DNA from 4 places in the Serratia sp. TSA_7 genome. Region 1 is predicted to be linked to each of the others. Evidence: predicted binding sites of a transcription regulator. Region 1 holds the regulator's gene; each other region holds the start of a gene.
What was found. The regulator PurR, encoded in region 1, represses purine synthesis genes. The targets are predictions, from matches to a motif close to CANGCAAACGTTTGCNTG.
Positions count from the first base shown of each region.

Region 1 (4,715 bases):
CTTAAAAAAGTGTGACGCCATACGCGTACACAACAGCTACTTGTGATAATAAGACTATAAAAGTGTTATTTTAAAAGGTCGTTTTGAGTATAGGCTTGCCGAGGCGCTTACTCAACCGTAAATCGCACTCGGCAAAAATATTCTTTAAGTGATTATTCGTGCAGGTAATTATGACGCAGAGTTAGCATGTTCCTGTCGCACTGCCTGCGAATTATCGATCACTTTTCCCCGTTGCAACATATACCCCAACGCGGCCAATACTACCGTTGAAACCATCACCGTTACCGTCGCCAACAGCGGTTGGGCTATAAAGGCCGAAACCAATAGGCTCGCGACAAAGCACAGGCCCAATTGCAGGGTATTTTGCAGCGCTGCGGCTTTGCCTGTGCCTTCCGGGAACGGCATCAACGCATTCGCCACTACGATCGGGTAGCAGGCTCCGTTGACCAGCGCCATCAGGCAGAATGGAATCAGCAACGTGGTGAGCGTGGGCTCGGTCAATGTCGCCACCAGATATAACGCCACCATGCTGATGCCATAACCTACCAGCAGCCAGGGCAGCAAGGTGTTGCCATTCATGCGGTTTAACGCCGTACGGCAACCGTAACCGCCCAATAAGAAAGCCAGCGTCTGCGGGACATAGCTCAGACCAATATCATTGGGGCTGTAACCCATATCGCCAAGAATAAACGGCGAACCGGTGAGCCAGGCAAAAAAACCGGCAGAGCAGGCGGCAAAAATGGTGACGTTACCGCTGAATACCGGCGATTTCAGCAGTTGGAAGAAACTCAGGGTGTTTTTGGTCTGGGCAGATGGCGCGCTTTTGGCGCTTTCCTTCAGTAACAGCGTCGGCAGCAGCAAAATGACGGTGATACCCAGCAGCACGGCGAAAATTGCCCGCCATCCCATGTGGTTCAACAGCCAGGCGCCGACCAACGGTGCCAGCGCAGGCGAAAGTGCTACCAGCGGCATAATGGTGGCGAATACGCGGTTGGCCTTGCCTTCACGGTAGCGGTCAATGACCAGTGCCTGCCAGGTGACGGCGGCTGAACACACACCGATCGCCTGGATAAAGCGCAGCGACCACAATTGGACGGCATTTTGCACCCACAGCATGCCGAGGCAGCCCAGAGCAAACAGCGCCAGGCCAATCAGCAGCACGGGTTTACGGCCCAAATTATCGGAGAGCGGTCCCCAGAGCAGTTGAGCAAAGGCAAATCCGGCCAGGAAAATGCTAAGGCTGGCGCTGATTGCGCCGGCGGAAATTTGCAGATCTTGCTGCATAGCGCCAAAGGCGGGCAGATACATGTCGGTGGCCAGGTAACCCAGCATGCTCAGGCCGGCAAGATAGAACATAAAACCAAAGGAATTTCGCATGGTATTTCTCATTAATATTTTATTGTCGCAGGTTTTTAGCGCCGGCAAGTGTATCCGGCTGGATCTCTGCTTGTGAAACGGTAATATTTGCGAAGTGCTGTTAAAAAAATTGAAGGCAAAAATCATGTGGTCTGAATATTCGCTTGATGTCGTGGACGCGGTCGCCCGCACCGGCAGCTTCAGCGCGGCGGCGCAGGAACTGCACCGGGTACCTTCGGCGGTTAGCTATACTGTGCGGCAACTGGAACAATGGTTGGCGGTACCGCTATTTGAACGGCGTCATCGCGATGTAGAACTGACGCCGGCCGGCACGCTGTTTATTCAGGAAGCGCGCGGTGTCATCAAAAAAATGCTCGACACTCGCAGGCAGTGCCAGCAGGTGGCCAATGGTTGGCGTGGCCAATTAAAAATTGCGGTGGATATCATCGTCAAACCGCAGCGCTGCCGTCAGCTGGTGCTGGATTTTTACCGTCAATTCCCCGATGTCGAGCTGTTGGTCCAACCCGAAGTGTTTAACGGCGTATGGGATGCGCTGGTGGACGGGCGTGCCGATATGGCGATCGGCGCTACGCGGGCGGTGCCGGTTGGCGGCGGTTTCGCCTTTCGCGACATGGGCGACATGCGTTGGTTGTGTGTCGCCAGCCCCCAGCATCCCTTGGCGGGGTTGGATGGCCTGCTGAAAGATGATCAGCTCCGGCCTTTCCCTTCGCTGTGTCTGGAGGATACGTCACGCAATCTGCCCAAGCGGGTCACCTGGACGCTGGACAATCAACGGCGGCTGGTGGTGCCGGATTGGGCCTCTGCGGTGGATTGCCTGTGCGCCGGATTGTGCGTCGGCATGATGCCTGCGCATCAGGTATTGCCGTTGGTACAGCGTGGTGAATTGGTGGCGCTGCAACTGCAACAGCCATTTCCCGCCAGCCCATGTTGCCTGACCTGGCAGCAGAATACCCCATCGCCGGCGATGGCCTGGCTGCTGGATTACCTGGGGGACAGCGAAACCTTGAATCAGGAATGGTTAAGCGAAGTGACGCCGGAAGCCGCTTTGGCTCCCGGCGCAGGCGACTAGCGGCGGTAATCGATGAAGGGGCCGTCGGCGACCGAGCGGCGTTCAACCAGCTTCGGATGTACTTCAATGACTTGCGATTCTTCACGCTTGCTGATGATGCGATCCAGCAGCATGGTGAACGCCATCTCGCCCAAACGCTCTTTGGGCTGATGGATGGTCGTCAGTGCCGGCGTGAAATAGCGGGCGTTGCGCACATTATCGTAACCAATAACGGAAATATCCTGCGGTACGCGCAACCCCAGCTCATCAGCGGCGCAAATAGCGCCCATTGCCATGATGTCGCCGCCGCAGAATACCGCCGTTGGGCGCTGTTTCTGCGATAATATCTGGTGCATGGCCTTGTAGCCGGATTCCGGTTCGAAGTCACCTTGTACAATCCACTCGTCGCGCACCTCGATATTGGCTTCTTCCATGGCTTTTAAAAAGCCCTGATGGCGGCCGCCGCCGGTGTTGCGCGCTAATTGGCCCGGAATGGCGCCAATCTCACGGTGGCCACGCTCGATCAGATAGCGGCCGGCCAGATAACCGCCTTCGAAGGCGTTGTCGATAATGGTATCGGTAAAATCACCGCGTGCTGCGCCCCAGTCCATGACCACCATTGGGATGTTACGGTAATCTTCCAACATCCCCAGCAATTGATCCGGGTATTCAGAGCACATCACCAGCAGGCCATCGACGCGTTTTTGCGCCAGCATCGCCAGATAAGCGCGTTGCTTGTCGAGGTTATTGTGCGAGTTACACAGGATCAGCGTATAGCCTTTGCTGTAGCAGCTGTTTTCCACCGCCTCGATCACTTCGGCGAAATAGGGCGCTTCGCTGGAGGTAGCCAGCAGACCGATAGATTTGGTGTGATTGACTTTCAGGCTGCGCGCCACGGCGCTGGGAGAATAGTGCAGCTCTTTGATCGCGGCCGCAACGGCCGCTTTAGTCTCTTCGGCGACGAAACGAGTCTTATTGATGACGTGCGAAACGGTGGTGGTGGAAACGCCAGCGCGTTTGGCCACATCTTTAATCGTTGCCATGTAAAGAATGACTCCTGAACTCACATGTTGCAGCATGTAAGTGTGATGTTAATCGTTTGCCTGCGTAGATCCTTCTTCCAAATAAGCGAAGCTGAGTTTTTAGTGTATTGAAGTCGTCAGCGTTTGGTCAGGAGGGGCATTTTTGCCGGTACGCAGTTGTGAACTGCGAATTTTGTCCCATATTGAGCCAAAGTGGAAGAGGTAATCAGTATTATAAACCGGGAAATGATAACAAGATTTTATTGTCTAACTGTGGGAAAATGGTTTGACGCATTAATTGTGTGCCTTTTATCCTTGGGATAACCCGTCTGAAAAGGAGTTGTAATGGATACCGATCTGAAAATGTCACTGTTCACCACTGTGTGTGCGCTGGCCGTTATTATTGCTTTTAGCTTCACCGCGGCGTTGAACTGATCCCCGGTTGTCACACAGGCGCAGTTCACTGCGCTTGTTCGCATTTTCCCACCGCTACGTCAGATTTTTCCACAAGTGCTCCGTTCACCCACTGCCGGATGTTTTCCATGCGGCTTCGCGAAACCGTGGTCTGAGAGCGACGAAAAGGCCTAAGATCAGAACGCTTGCGGTAGGCGGTGAGGCGTGCGGCTGGGGGGCCAGCCGCGGAGGCGATTATCGAATGGTTTTCGGTGTTACCACACGGCGGGCGCCAATGTAGTGGTTTTGCCAGTAGTCGTTGTCCAACTGGCTGATACGGATTTCCTCACCGGTACGCGGTGACTGAATGAATTTGCCGTTGCCCAGATAGACGCCGACGTGATCGGCCACGCCGCGGTTGTTGATGCGGAAGAACACCAGGTCACCGCTTTCCAGCTCGTTTTTCTTGATCGGCGCCGCGTCGCGCAGGTGATACATCTCGTTGGCAGTACGCGGCATCTTGATTTTCACTACGTCTTTATAGGCGTAATAAATCAGTCCGCTACAGTCAAAACCGGTTCTTGGCGAAGTGCCGCCCCAGCGATAAGGTTTGCCCATTTGATCCATCAGCTTGGCCATCGCGGTTTGCTTGGCGTGCTGATAGCGCTTTTTGTGCGCCGGGCTGAGTTTCAGCGGTTTTTCGTCGCGAGCCAATTTGGCGGTGGCCATGCCGGGTTCCCGGTGACGGCCATAGCCTTTTTTGTAACCCTTTTTCGGTGGGGTCACTTTGATTTTGGCTATTTTCTGGGTTTGGTGTTTCGATTTTGCGCTGACGATCTTTTTAGCGGTTTTTTCTGTTTTGGTTTTGGAAACCT
Region 1 is NZ_JBQZFU010000001.1:814,940-819,654, forward strand. Features, by position in the region: gene punC (purine nucleoside transporter PunC) at 169-1,377, opposite strand; gene punR (DNA-binding transcriptional activator PunR) at 1,502-2,446, shown strand; gene purR (HTH-type transcriptional repressor PurR) at 2,443-3,468, opposite strand; gene cydH (cytochrome bd-I oxidase subunit CydH) at 3,793-3,882, shown strand; gene ACUTQW_RS04030 (C40 family peptidase) at 4,096-4,715, opposite strand, start outside.

Region 2 (4,715 bases), on a different contig from region 1:
CGCGATGGATATCGGCGTGCAACTGCTGAAGCGCGAGAAATGTTGCGGCGTGCCTTTGATCGCCAACGGCTTTATCGCCCAGGCCAAAAAGCAGGCCGAAGTGAATGCCGAATCGCTGTATGAGGCGGTGTTGGAACGCGGAATTCCCGTGGTGGCGACCTCGTCGAGCTGTACCTTTACCTTACGTGATGAATATCCGCATCTGTTGGAGGTGGACACTTCGGCGGTGCGCGAGCGGGTAGAACTGGCGACGCGCTATTTGTATCGTCTGATCAACCAGGGCCGCACTCTGTCGCTGAAGCGCACGCCGTTGCGGGTGGCGTATCATACGCCGTGCCATATGGAGAAAATGGGCTGGACCGCCTATACGCTGGAGCTGTTGCGGCAAATTCCGGGGGTGGAGCTGATGGTGCTGGATTCGCAGTGTTGCGGCATTGCCGGCACTTACGGGTTTAAATCGGAGAACTATGCGACTTCGCAGGGGATTGGCGCTTCGCTGTTTCGCCAGATAGAGGAAAGCGGTGCGGATCTGGTGGTGACCGACTGCGAAACCTGCAAGTGGCAAATCGAGATGTCGACCAGTAAAAGCTGCGAACATCCGATCACCCTGCTGGCGCAGGCGTTGGCATAATCGGTGATGGGGTGGCGAAACGGGGCCGGCATGCCGGCCCCCTAAGGTTACTGCTTCAGTTTCAAGGTGCTGATGATGCCTTCGGCTTCACTTTGCGCCTGCTGCTGGTTATCTGCCGGCAGCGTGACCTGAATGGTCAGCATATTGTTATCCAGTGTGCCGATCAGGATCGAAGAGTAGGCTTTCTCGCCGCCGCTGGTGATGATGCTGTCCAGTTGACGCAGAGGGACGCCGTTAACGTCGATGGCTTTATTGGTAATCACCTGCAGATTGGCGTCACGCGAGCGCTGGGTGTCTTCCAGACGCTTGGCCAGCGTTTCCAGGTTGTCGGCGGTCTTGTCGCCGAGGATCACGATCAGCGCGCGCTGGCCGGTGCTGTCGGCGTAAACGTGCATGTTGTTCGCCTGGTTGCCCAGCTTACCGCTTTGGTCCGCCATGCCGACCGGCAGAGTGAACGCCAGTTTTCCGTCCAGTAAACTCACCTGTTGCCCGGCCGGTGCGCTGGCCGCAGCACCGCCCGCCGGCGCCTTGGTGTCTTTGGTGTCGCCGTCACAGGCCGCCAGGCCAAGCACTAACAGGCTGATACCCATCAATTTTGCTACTTTACGCATTGGGCTTCCTTCTTCCTTTCAGGTAGGTTTTTACTGCCGTATCGCAACCTATTCCACGTTGAAATGCAAGGCAGATGTTGTCACAAGGCTTTTTCAAGTAATAGCCGATAATCAGCCACTTCGCCTTTCTTTTCCAGTTGAACAATCTGATAGTGATGGCCGATGAGCATCGTCAACATCGCGCGGAATTGATTGCGTGTTTTCACGGTCAACCGCCGATATCCTTGCGCTCTCGCCCAGCGCTCCTGCTCGGCCAACAGTGCCCGCGCCACGCCGTGGCGGCGAAACGCCGGCAGCACGCCGCCCAGCCAGCTGTAAAATACTTTTTCTTGCGTCTGATAACCCAGTTTGAAACCGGCGGCTTGGCCGTCAACCTCGGCGATCAGCAGGTGGCAGGCGGACGGCCCGACGCGTTGCTGTAAATCGGCCAGGCTATGCAGGCCACCGAATTCGGGGATTTGCCGGTACAGGGCGTGGATTTCGTTGAAGGTAGCGTGGCGGGTGATTACTGTCATTGGCGGCCTCCGTAGGGTGCAGGCCGCCAATGATAACACGGCTCAGTTCGCTTGCAGGCTGCCGTCATTGCGGCGGACGGCAATGCGCTTAAGCAGCATATTCAGGAGTACGCCGTACATCGGCAGGAAAAACAGCAGGCAGATCAGAACCTTGAAGCTGTAATCCACCAGCGCGATCTCCACCCAGTTATTGGCCATAAAGGCATCGCTGCTCTTATAAAACGCAATAAAGAAGAACGACAGGGTATCGCTGATATTGCCGAGGAACATTGCCGCAGCAGGAGCAACCCACCAGGCGCTGCGTTGGCGCAGCCGGTTGAAAACGTGTACGTCGAGGATCTGACCGAGCACGTAAGCCATAAAGCTGGCGATGGCGATACGTGCCACAAACAGGTTAAAGCTGCCCAACGCGGCAAAGCCCTGCCATTCGCCCTGATAGGTCACGGTAGAAATCACGTACGAGATGAACAGCGCCGGGACCATTACCGAAAGAATGATACGCCGTGCCAGCGGGGCACCGAAAATACGCACCGTCAGATCGGTTGCCAGGAAGATGAACGGAAAGGTAAAGGCCCCCCAGGTGGTATGGAAGCCGAAAACGGTAATCGGCAACTGCACCAGGTAGTTACTGGAGGTAATGATGACAATATGGAACAGCGATAGCCAGACCAACGCGGTGAGGCGCTGCTGAGCGGTAAACGAATACATGTTGTAGCCTTTTTAGTCGTGGGGTGAGGGAACCCAGGGTGTCTTGTCGCAACAGCAAAATGCGCTGCGCGGCGGCATGATACGTGTTTGCGCAACCAATGCAATGGCTAAATTTAACGCAAACGTTAACGTATCTTGCGCAGAAAAACTACCGGCGTAAACTAGGCGCCAATGAGATGCGGCGGGCGTTCGCCGATCGCTTTTGATCGAGAAAAATTGCATGACTGACTTATTTGCCCAGGCAGACCAGACGCTTGACGCGCTGGGGCTGCGCTGTCCGGAACCGGTGATGATGGTGCGCAAGACCGTACGCCATATGGATGACGGTCAAACCCTGCTGATTATTGCCGATGATCCGGCCACCACCCGCGATATTCCGGGCTTCTGCCGCTTTATGGAGCACACGCTGGTGGCGCAGGAAACCGACAAGGCACCGTACCGCTACCTGTTACGCAAGGGCGTCTGACCGATGTGAGTTGCACCTCAGGGGGAATTGATTCACCCCTGAGGTATGCCGTTGCCTAGTTGCGTTTCTTCAGCAAGCGCAGTGCGTTGGCGGTGACCAGCGCGGTAGCGCCCGAGTCCGCCAGCACCGCCAGCCACAACCCGGTCATCCCCAGCAGTGTGGTGATCAGGAATATCCCTTTCAACCCCAGCGCAATGGTGATGTTCTGCCGGATATTGGCATGGGTAGCGCGCGAGATGCGGATCATTTCTGCCACACCGAGCAACCGGTTATGGGTCAGCGCCGCGTCGGCGGTTTCCAGCGCCACGTCGGTGCCGCTGCCCATGGCGATACCGATGCTTGAGGCTTTCATCGCCGGCGCATCGTTGATACCGTCGCCGATCATCGCCGTCGGGCGCAGTTCACTCAGTTCGATGACCGCTTTCACTTTATCTTCCGGCAGCAGCCCGGCTCGGTAATCGATCCCCAGTTCTGCGGCAATCGCCGCCGCCGCACGCGGGTTATCGCCGGTCAACATCACCCCGTGGATCCCCAGCGCGTTCAATTCGGCAATGGCCTGTTTAGCGTCGCTGCGCAGCGTATCACGCAGTGCCAGCAGGCCGATCGCTACGCCGTTTTCCAACACCACCACCGCCGTTTTGCCAGCGTTTTCCAGTTTTTCTACCTGGCTTTGCAACAAGGCGTCGAGCTGGCCTGCCACCAGTTTACCCGGTGCGCTGATCAACAGAGTTTTACCGTCAACCACGCCTTCCACCCCAACTCCCGCCAGAGCGCGACGCGCCTGAGCCGGCGGCAGAGGCGCACCATACTGCTCGGCCCGTTTGATAATCGCCTGCGCCAGCGGATGATGGGAGCCGGTTTCTACCGCGGCGGCCAGGGTCAGCAACTGCTGTTCGCTGATGCCGTTGATCGGCAGTACATCCGTGACCCTGGGCTTGCCTTCCGTCAGCGTGCCGGTTTTATCGAAAGCGATGGTTTGCACCTGGCCCAACTGTTCCAGCGCCGCGCCGCCTTTGATCAGGGCGCCGCGCCGAGTGGCCGCCGCCAGCCCGGAGGTAATTGCCGCCGGAGTGGATATGACCAGCGCACAAGGACAACCGATCAGCAGCAGGGTCAGGCCGCGGTAAATCCAGATATCCCAGGGCTGTGACAGCAGCAGCGGCGGCACCAGGATCACCGCAACGGCCAGCAGCATAATCGCTGGCGTGTAGTAACTGCTGAACCGGTCAAGGAAACGTTCGATAGGCGCTCGGCGTTCTTCGGCCTCTTCGATCAACTGCAGAATGCGGTCGATGGCGTTTTTGCCCGGCTCGGAAATCACCTTCATCTGCGCGGCCTGATCGACCGACAGGCTGCCCGCCGCGACTTTCTGGCCCTGCTGACGTTCGACCGGCACCGATTCGCCGGTCAGGGCGCTTTCGTCGAAACTGGCGAACGGGTTGAGCAGTTCGGCATCGGCCGGAAGGCGGCCGCCGGGGGCAATTTCAATCACATCGCCGGGGCGCAGGCTGGCGACCGGCACGCGTTTACGCGCCGAGCCTTGCAGCAGCAGCGCATCTTCCGGCACCAGCTCCATCAGTGCCGTCACGCCACGGCGGGCGCGTTTGGCGGCGTAGGATTCCAGCAGCTCGCCAACCATAAACAGCAGCAGCACCATGGCTGCCTCGGCGGTGGCGCCGATAAAGAGCGCGCCTATTGCCGCCACGCTCATCAGGGTTTCAATGGCAAACGGCGTACCGGAGCGGATCAGCCGCAGCGCCTTGGCCGCGACCGGCGCCAGACCG
Region 2 is NZ_JBQZFU010000005.1:56,287-61,001, reverse strand. Features, by position in the region: gene glpC (anaerobic glycerol-3-phosphate dehydrogenase subunit GlpC) at 1-631, shown strand, start outside; gene ACUTQW_RS16910 (DcrB family lipoprotein) at 679-1,242, opposite strand; gene ACUTQW_RS16905 (GNAT family N-acetyltransferase) at 1,323-1,757, opposite strand; gene ACUTQW_RS16900 (7-cyano-7-deazaguanine/7-aminomethyl-7-deazaguanine transporter) at 1,800-2,465, opposite strand; gene tusA (sulfurtransferase TusA) at 2,686-2,931, shown strand; gene ACUTQW_RS16890 (zinc/cadmium/mercury/lead-transporting ATPase) at 2,987-4,715, opposite strand, start outside.
Region 2: a site for PurR is predicted at 2,581-2,598, ahead of tusA (sulfurtransferase TusA). Genes of this name have one in related genera too.

Region 3 (4,715 bases), on a different contig from region 1:
ATGTGTTGAATAATAGGCCGACATGCCCACAGAGAAAATCGGAGAGTTTTGAGTATTTTATTCAAATAAATTGACTTAATTTTGAGCGCTGGCGTGCTGGAACAATCGCCACTACCCTTTAAAGGTGATTCTTAAAGGGGAGCGCAATGGCATCAGATCCGCTTTTACCGCTTCACTGACGATCGACTGACGTTGCGCACCGTGCCGCTGCAAATCGGTAACGGCGTGCAGACTGGCGAACTGGGTTGGCAACGGATTGGAGAAACTTCATGGTTATCGTGCACCATCTGAATAATTCACGCTCGCAGCGTATCTTGTGGTTTCTGGAAGAATTGGGTGTGCCTTATCAGGTACAGCGTTACCAACGCGATCCGCAAACCCTGCTGGCGCCGCCGGAGCTGAAAAAGATCCACCCGTTGGGCAAATCCCCGGTGATTGTCGATGGCGATCTGACCCTGGCGGAGTCCGGCGCCATTATCGAATATTTGCAAGAAGCCTACGATGCCCAGGGGCTGTTTATCCCGACCGACCATCATGCTCGCCAACAATACCGTTACTGGCTGCATTATGCGGAAGGATCGCTGATGCCGCTGCAGGTCATGAAGCTGGTGTTCAGCCGCCTGGGTCAATCGCCGGTCCCCTGGTTGTTGCGGCCGCTAGCGGGGGCGATTGGCAAAGGGGTTCAGCGGGAATATCTGGACAAACAGATCGCCACGCATCGCGATTATCTTGAGCAGCACCTGAGCAAAAGCACCTGGTTTGTCGGCAACGAATTCAGCGCGGCGGATATCCAGATGAGCTTTCCGCTGGAAGCGATGGCGGCGCGCGGTTCGCTGGACAATTGCCCGAAGCTGCGCGGCTATCTGCAGCGTATCCATACCCGGCCGGCTTACCAGCGGGCGTTGGAGCAGGGCGGCCCTTACGAACTGCTGAGCTGAGGGCATGAACTATACTTGACGGGTTAACCTCTGTTTGGAGATAGCCTATGCCTACGCAAATTTTTGTTAACCTGCCGGTGGACAATTTGCCCGCATCCATCGAGTTTTTCACCCAGTTGGGTTTCAGCTTTAATCAGCAGTTTACCGATGATACCGCCGCTTGCATGGTGGTCAGCGAGAGCATTTATGTAATGTTGCTGACTCACGATAAATTCAAAATGTTCACCCCGAACCCGATTGGCGATGCCAGGAGGGCGACCGAAGTGCTGCTTTGTCTGTCGCAGCCCAGCCGGGCGGCGGTGGACAGCCTGGTGCGCAAGGCGATTGCCGCCGGCGGCAATACCTATAATCAGCCGCAGGATTACGGTTCTATGTACGGCCACGGTTTCCAGGATTTGGACGGCCATATCTGGGAACTGATGTACATGGATGAAAAAGCCGCACAGGCTCAGTAGCCGGTTTTTGCCCCCTGAGCCGGGGGCGCCCCATCGGATTTACCTATGTGACAAATCTTGCCTTTTCGATAATGATTGATCCCGGCGCTTTTCTGCATGAATTGCCGCGATCTTGGTTGATCAGAGGGTATGGAAGGCCGGATAATCGTTTGCCTTGAATAAACCACCATAAATCACCCGTATCACGCGATGAGAGTTAAACGTTTGCCTTTTAACGCCACGCCGATGGGCGGTGCGGCCGAAGGGCAGGGAAGCTGACGTGATGGAAACGATTCCGTAATGAACATGCGTGGGCGGAATAACAAGCAACAAGCCTTGTGAAACGGGCTGGCAATGAAATACAGGGGACAGCAACATGTCGAATTCTCAAGCGAACAACGCCGTTAAACCAAAAGGCGGGCTTGATGGCTATTTTAATATTTCCGCACGCGGCAGCTCCGTGCGTCAGGAAGTGGTGGCGGGATTAACCACTTTCCTGGCGATGGTTTACTCGGTGATCGTGGTGCCGAGCATGTTGGGCAAAGCGGGCTTCCCGCCAACGGCGGTATTTGTTGCCACCTGCCTGGTCGCCGGCCTCGGCTCATTGCTGATGGGGCTATGGGCTAACCTGCCGATGGCCATCGGTTGTGCGATTTCCCTGACCGCCTTTACCGCTTTCAGCCTGGTGCTGGGCCAGCACATCAGCATTCCGGTGGCGCTGGGCGCGGTCTTCCTGATGGGCGTGCTGTTCACCATCATCTCGATAACCGGCATCCGTTCCTGGATCTTGCGCAATTTGCCGATGGGCGTGGCGCACGGTACCGGTATCGGCATCGGTCTTTTCCTGCTGCTGATCGCCGCCAACGGCGTGGGTCTGGTAGTGAAGAATCCGCTGGATGGCCTGCCGGTGGCGCTGGGCGCGTTCACCTCTTTCCCGGTGGTGATGACGTTGCTCGGTCTGGCGGTGATTTTCGGGTTGGAAAAACTGCGTGTACCCGGCGGTATTCTGCTGGTGATCATCGCCATTTCGGTGATTGGCCTGCTGTTTGACCCCGCGGTGAAATATCAGGGGCTGTTCGCCATGCCAAGCCTGGCGGACGCCAATGGCAATTCGTTGATCTTCAGCCTGGATATCATGGGTGCGTTGCAACCGGTGGTGTTGCCGAGCGTGCTGGCACTGGTGATGACCGCAGTGTTTGACGCTACCGGCACCATTCGCGCGGTGGCCGGGCAGGCCAACCTGCTGGATAAGGACGGGCAGATCATCAACGGCGGCAAGGCGCTGACCTCGGATTCCCTGAGCAGCATTTTCTCCGGCCTGGTGGGCGCGGCCCCGGCGGCGGTCTATATCGAATCCGCAGCGGGCACCGCGGCGGGCGGTAAAACCGGCCTGACCGCAACCGTAGTCGGCCTGTTGTTCCTGCTGATCCTGTTCTTGTCGCCGCTGTCTTATCTGGTGCCGATTTACGCTACTGCGCCGGCGCTGATGTACGTCGGCCTGCTGATGTTGAGCAACGTCACCAAGCTGGACTTCAACGACTTTGTCGACGCCATGTCCGGCCTGCTGTGCGCGGTGTTTATCGTGCTGACCTGCAATATCGTCACCGGTATCATGCTGGGCTTCAGCTCGCTGGTGATTGGCCGCATTTGCTCCGGTGAATGGCGCAAGCTGAATATCGGCACCGTGCTGATCGCGGTGGCGCTGGTGGTGTTCTATGCCGGCGGTTGGGCGATTTAATCCGCTGTGTTTCCCCCACCCGTTGGGTGGGGGAAAATCTGACCTTCTTCCCCTTCAGAAAAGTCTTCTTCTTTCTGTGCTGCGTTTTGAAAAGCACAACAAGCTTTAATCGCTGTAAAAAAAGTGATCTACTATCGGGGTATACATCAGAGATGTAATCTGAACCCGAGAGTCTAAGGAAAGCATGGAAATATTTTTTACAATCCTCATTTTGATCCTGGTGGTTTCTCTGTCCGGGGTGGTGACACGTATGTTGCCGTTCCAGATACCGCTGCCGTTAATGCAAATTGCCATCGGGGCTCTGCTGGCCTGGCCGCATTTCGGGCTGCATGTCGACTTTGACCCCGAACTGTTCCTGGTGCTGTTTATCCCGCCGCTGCTGTTTGCCGACGGTTGGAAAACCCCAACGCGCGAATTTCTGCATCACGGCCGTGAAATCCTGGGGCTGGCGCTGGTGCTGGTGTTGCTTACCGTGGTCGGTGTCGGTTACCTGATTTACGCCATGGTGCCGGGTATCCCGCTGGTGGCGGCGTTTGCGCTGGCGGCAGTGCTGTCGCCAACGGACGCCGTGGCGCTGGGCGGCATCGTCGGTAAAGGGCGTATTCCGAAACCGATCATGGGCGTGCTGGAAGGCGAGGCGCTGATGAACGACGCGTCCGGCCTGGTTTCGCTCAAGTTCGCCATCGCGGTGGCGATGGGCACCATGGTGTTTACCGTGGGCGGCGCCACTCTGGAGTTCTTGAAGGTCGCTATCGGCGGCCTGCTGGCCGGCGTGGCTGTTACCTGGTGCTACAGCAAATCGCTGCGGATGATGAGCCGCTGGAGCGGCGATGATCCGGCCACGCAGATCGTGTTCCTGCTGCTGTTGCCGTTCGCTTCTTATCTGATTGCCGAACATATCGGCGTCTCCGGCATTCTGGCCGCGGTTGCCGCGGGGATGACCATCAGCCAGTCCGGCGTGATCCGCAATGCGCCACTGGCGATGCGCCTGCGCGCCAACAGCGTCTGGGCGATGCTGGAGTTCGTGTTTAACGGCATGGTGTTCATCATGTTGGGCCTGCAACTGCCGGGGATCCTGGAAACCTCAATCCTGCAGGCGGAGCTGGATCCGACCATTCAGACCTGGTACCTGTTCGCCGATGTGGCGATTATCTACGCAGCGTTGTTGTTGCTGCGCTTTACCTGGCTGTGGCTGATGAAAAACGCCAGCCGGCGTTTTATGAAAAAACGGCCACTGCAGTTTGGCGATTACAGTACGCGTGAGCTGTGGATAGCGTCGTTCGCTGGGGTGCGTGGGGCGATCACGTTGGCCGGTGTGCTGTCGATTCCGCTGCTGTTAAGTGACGGCACCGCCTTCCCGGCGCGCTATCAGTTGGTGTTTATCGCCGCCGGTGTGATCCTGCTTTCACTGATCGTCGGCGTGCTGGCATTGCCGTTGCTGCTGCGCGGCGTAGTGGTGGCGGACAAGAGCGCCAGCAAGAGCGAGGAGCGGATGGCGATTGCCATGGCGGCGGAAGTGGCGATCGAAAGCATCAACAAGATGGAAGAACGCCTGGCCGTCGACGTCGAGGAAAACATCGACCCGCAGGTGCTGAAAGAGATCAG
Region 3 is NZ_JBQZFU010000011.1:81,351-86,065, forward strand. Features, by position in the region: gene ACUTQW_RS23220 (glutathione S-transferase family protein) at 270-938, shown strand; gene ACUTQW_RS23225 (VOC family protein) at 986-1,393, shown strand; gene ACUTQW_RS23230 (NCS2 family permease) at 1,749-3,110, shown strand; gene ACUTQW_RS23235 (Na+/H+ antiporter) at 3,295-4,715, shown strand, end outside.
Region 3: a site for PurR is predicted at 1,587-1,604, ahead of ACUTQW_RS23230 (NCS2 family permease). Genes of this name have one in related genera too.

Region 4 (4,715 bases), on a different contig from region 1:
GCTGCCAAGTTTCATCGCTGGACTGCAGCGCCATATTGCTCAACTGCAACACATCGGCCTGCACCGGCAGTATCGCGGCTTGCGGCTGAACGGTAAGCGTGCCGTCGCGCAGCGTTACGCTGTGAAAGTAGCGCGGTTCAGTGATTTGGCGCAGGCTCAGGCCGAGATCTACCCGTTTGGCGACCAACGCCTGCGGCTGGTTATTTTTGGCCAGTTGGACGTCTTCCAGGCTGATTTGGCCCGGCTGATTCCATGAGTGCGAGATTTTTGCCACCGACAGGCGATATTCGCTGTTGTCGCTGATCCAACGGCTAAGCCAGCCCGCCGCCCAGCCGGTTTGCCCCACGACGTACAACAGCACAATGGCAAGCACTACCAGCAGCAGCAACGTCAGCAACAGTTTTCCGATAAATTTCATCGTCTACATCCGCGTCGGTCAAAAAAGATACCCTGTTTATGCCGCAATTGGCCGGGCATCTCAAGTGCAATGGTCTGATAGGCAATAAAAAACGGCCGCAAGCGGCCGTTTGTGGCAGGCAGTGCGGCGGATTATGGCTTCTCGTGTTCGTGCGGGAACACCAGGTTGAGCACGATGGCGGTGATGCCGCCGGCGGCAATGCCTGAGGAGAGCAGGGTTTTCAGCCAGTCGGGCGCGAACTGCAGGATCAGCGGTTGCTGAGAAACGCCCATGCCGACGGCCAGCGACAGCGCCATGATCATGATCGCGCGGCGGTTCAGCCTTTCGCGTGACACGATACGCACGCCGGAGGCGGCGATGGTACCGAACATTACCAGGGTAGCACCGCCAAGCACCGGCTCAGGAATATGTTGCACGAAATTGGCCACTGCCGGGAACAAACCCAGCGCGATCAGCATCAGCGCCACCACAAAACCGACGTAACGGCTGGCAACCCCGGTCAATTGGATCACGCCGTTGTTCTGACCAAAACAGGAGTTGGGGAAGGTGTTGAACACCGCCGACAGCATCGAGTTCAGGCCGTTGGCCAGCACGCCGCCCTTCAGGCGCTTCATATACAGCGGGCCGCTGACCGGCTGTTCCGACACGTCTGAGGTGGCGGTGATGTCGCCGATGGTTTCCAGCGAGGTAACCATAAAGATCAGCATCAGTGGCAGCAGCAGGCTCCAGTCAAAGCCCAGGCCATAATACAGCGGGATCGGCAGGGTGACTGCCGCCGTTTGCGGAGCCGGTTGGCTTGCCGGCAGCATGTCCATCGCCCAGGCCAGCAGGTAGCCGACCGCCATGGCGATCACCAGCGAGGCGACGCGCAGGTACGGGTTGCGCTGGCGGTTAAGCAGAATAATCACCGCCAATACCGCGCCGGCCAGCAGCAGATTTTTCGGTGCGCCGAAGCTGCCTCCGCTCATCGCGGCATAGCCGCCGCCGATGGAGGTCAGCCCAACCTGAATCAGCGACAACCCGATAATCATCACCACAATGCCGGAGACCAGCGGGGTGATGATGCGTCGCGCCAGGTGCAGCACGCGGGAAAGCAAGATCTCGGTGCAGGAAGCGACCATCAGCGTGCCGAATAGCGCGGCCATCATGGTGGGGACGTCGGCACCGCCGTTCTTCAGCGCCAGCCCGCCCATAATCAGTGGCGAAACAAAGTTGAAACTGGTGCCCTGAATCGACAGCAGGCCGGAACCGACGGGTCCCCAGGTTTTAATTTGCAGAATGGAGGCCAGACCGGAGGCAAACAAAGACATGCTGATAATGTGCTGAGTATCCTGTGCCGGCAGACCGAGCGCCTGACAGATCAACAGAGCCGGGGTGATGACCGCCACGAACATCGCCAGCAGATGCTGACCGGCGGCAAACAGCGTTTGCGGCAGCGGCGGGCGGTCTTCCAGGCGATAAATCAGTTCACTGGTGTGGGGCGTTACGGCGGCTTTTTGCACGGCATCAAGCTCGGTGGATGGCATGGTCATGATGTGACATTTCCAGAAACGGCAAAGCAGGCATTTTAATGATCCACCCCGCAAAAGCAAACGGTTGCGCCCTAATATTACGTCGGGGTTATCAATGCTTATGTCGTATTTTTGTTCATTTTTTCTTGTCTTCTCAGCATTTTTTACTTCTAATCCCACCCTCATCAAGTTTTAAAAACTAAGCGGTTTTCTATAACTTATTATTTCTTATTGGATCTTTTCCGTTACAGGGAGTACCCGGATGTTTCATCTTGATACTTATGGCACGTTAGTCGCGGCAACGCTGGTTTTGCTCCTTGGGGGCAAATGCGTCACAAGCATTCCGCTGTTGCGAAAATACACTATTCCCGCACCTGTCGCCGGTGGGTTGCTGGTGGCGCTCTTGTTGTTAGCCCTGAAAAAGTTCGCTAACTGGGAAATCAGCTTCGATATGTCGCTGAAAGACCCGTTGATGCTGGCCTTCTTCGCCACCATCGGCCTGAATGCCAACCTGGCGCGGTTGCGCGCGGGTGGCAGAGCGCTAATGGTGTTCCTGTTTGTGGTGCTGGGCCTGCTGCTGGTGCAGAACGCCATTGGCATCGGCATGGCGAAAATACTGGGCTTGGATCCGCTGATGGGCCTGATCGCCGGTTCAATTACGCTATCCGGCGGTCATGGTACCGGCGCAGCCTGGAGCAAGCTGTTTATCGAACGCTATGGGTTTGAAAACGCGACCGAAGTGGCGATGGCCTGTGCGACTTTCGGCCTGGTGCTGGGCGGCCTGATCGGTGGTCCGGTGGCGCGTTACCTGGTGAAACACTCCTCTACGCCGGAGGGCACACCGGAAGATAGCGTGCAACCGAGCGGTTTTGAAAAGCCGGAAAGCGGTCGACTGATCACGTCCTTGGTGATGATCGAAACTATCGCGATGATCGCCATCTGCTTGAGCCTGGGCCAGTTTATTGCCGGTCTGTTGAATGGCACGGTGTTTGAATTGCCAAACTTTGTTTGCGTGTTGTTTGTCGGCGTGATCCTCAGCAATACGCTGGCGTTCAGCGGTTTTTACACCGTGTTCGAACGGGCGGTGTCGGTGCTGGGGAACGTCAGCCTGTCACTGTTTCTGGCCATGGCGCTGATGAGCCTGCGCCTGTGGGAGTTGGCGTCGCTGGCGCTGCCGATGCTGGCCATTCTGGCTGTGCAGACACTGGTGATGGCGCTCTACGCGATTTTCGTCACTTACCGGGTGATGGGTAAAAACTACGATGCGGCGGTACTGGCTGCGGGCCACTGTGGTTTTGGCATGGGCGCTACGCCAACGGCGATCGCCAATATGCAGGCGATTACCGATCGCTTCGGTCCCTCGCATCTGGCGTTTCTGGTGGTGCCGATGGTGGGGGCGTTCTTTATCGATATCGCCAACGCGATCGTGATTAAGCTGTATCTGCTGTTGCCGGTATTCCCGGCGGTGGGCTGAATAACGTTCGAGAGGTAAGCAAGGGCGCCATTGGCGCCCTTGTCTATGGCTGAGGGTCAGGCGTTGGAGTAGCGCGCTTTCTCCGGTAGCCAGCGTTCAATCAGGGCGCGGGCATGTTCCGGGTACTGCTGGTGAATATGACGGGCGACGCGTTGCACTTCCGGTATCATCGCCTGGTCGCGCAGCAAGTCGGCCACCTTGAACTCCGCACTGCCGGTCTGGCGCGTCCCAAGCAGCTCGCCTGGGCCACGAATTTCCAGATCGCGCTGGGCAATCACAAAGCCATCGTTACTGTCGCGCAGAACCTGCAGACGTTTCTGCGCAGTTTTACTCAGCGGGGTTTTGTACAACAGCACGCAATGCGATGCCACAGCGCCACGGCCAACGCGGCCGCGCAACTGATGCAGTTGCGCCAATCCAAGCCGCTCCGGGTTTTCGATGATCATCAGGCTGGCGTTCGGTACGTCGACGCCCACTTCGATCACGGTGGTTGCCACCAACAGCTGTAACTCACCCTGTTTAAAGGCCTGCATTACCGCCTGCTTTTCCTGCGCTTTCATGCGGCCGTGAACCAGAGCGACTTTCAGTTCGGGCAGTGCAGTCTTCAACTCTTCCCAGGTGGCTTCTGCCGCCTGCGCTTCCAGCAACTCCGACTCCTCGATCAACGTACAGACCCAGTACGCCTGCCGGCCTTCTTCCATACAGGCGCTTTTTACCCGCTGGATAATATCGGCGCGCCGGGTGTCAGGAATGGCGACGGTGGTGACCGGTGTCCTGCCTGGCGGCAGTTCGTCGATCACCGAGGTATCGAGATCGGCATAGGCGGTCATTGCCAGCGTGCGTGGGATTGGCGTGGCGGTCATGATCAACTGGTGGGCATGGAAGCCTTGCTCCTCGCCCTTTTCCCATAGAGCCAGCCGTTGGTGCACGCCAAACCGGTGCTGTTCGTCGATGATCACCAGCGCCAGGCCGGAAAACTGTACCTGTTCCTGGAAGATGGCGTGCGTACCGACCACCATCGACACTTTTCCGCTGGCGATCGCTTCCTGCTGAGCAATGCGTGCCTTGCCTTTTTGCTTGCCGGCCAGCCAGCCGACTTCAAGCCCCAGCGGTTCAAACCACTGGCGGAAGTTATTGGCGTGTTGTTCGGCCAGCAGCTCGGTGGGCGCCATCAATGCCACCTGTTTGCCGTGGGCGATGGCGCGCAGCGCCGCCAGCGCTGCTACCAGCGTTTTGCCTGAGCCGACATCACCTTGTACCAGCCGCATCATCGGGAAGCCTTTTTGCATATCGGCTTCGATATCGGCCACCA
Region 4 is NZ_JBQZFU010000010.1:22,517-27,231, forward strand. Features, by position in the region: gene ACUTQW_RS22185 (AsmA family protein) at 1-418, opposite strand, end outside; gene ACUTQW_RS22190 (nucleobase:cation symporter-2 family protein) at 550-1,950, opposite strand; gene gltS (sodium/glutamate symporter) at 2,192-3,403, shown strand; gene recG (ATP-dependent DNA helicase RecG) at 3,460-4,715, opposite strand, start outside.
Region 4: a site for PurR is predicted at 2,004-2,021, ahead of ACUTQW_RS22190 (nucleobase:cation symporter-2 family protein). Genes of this name have one in related genera too.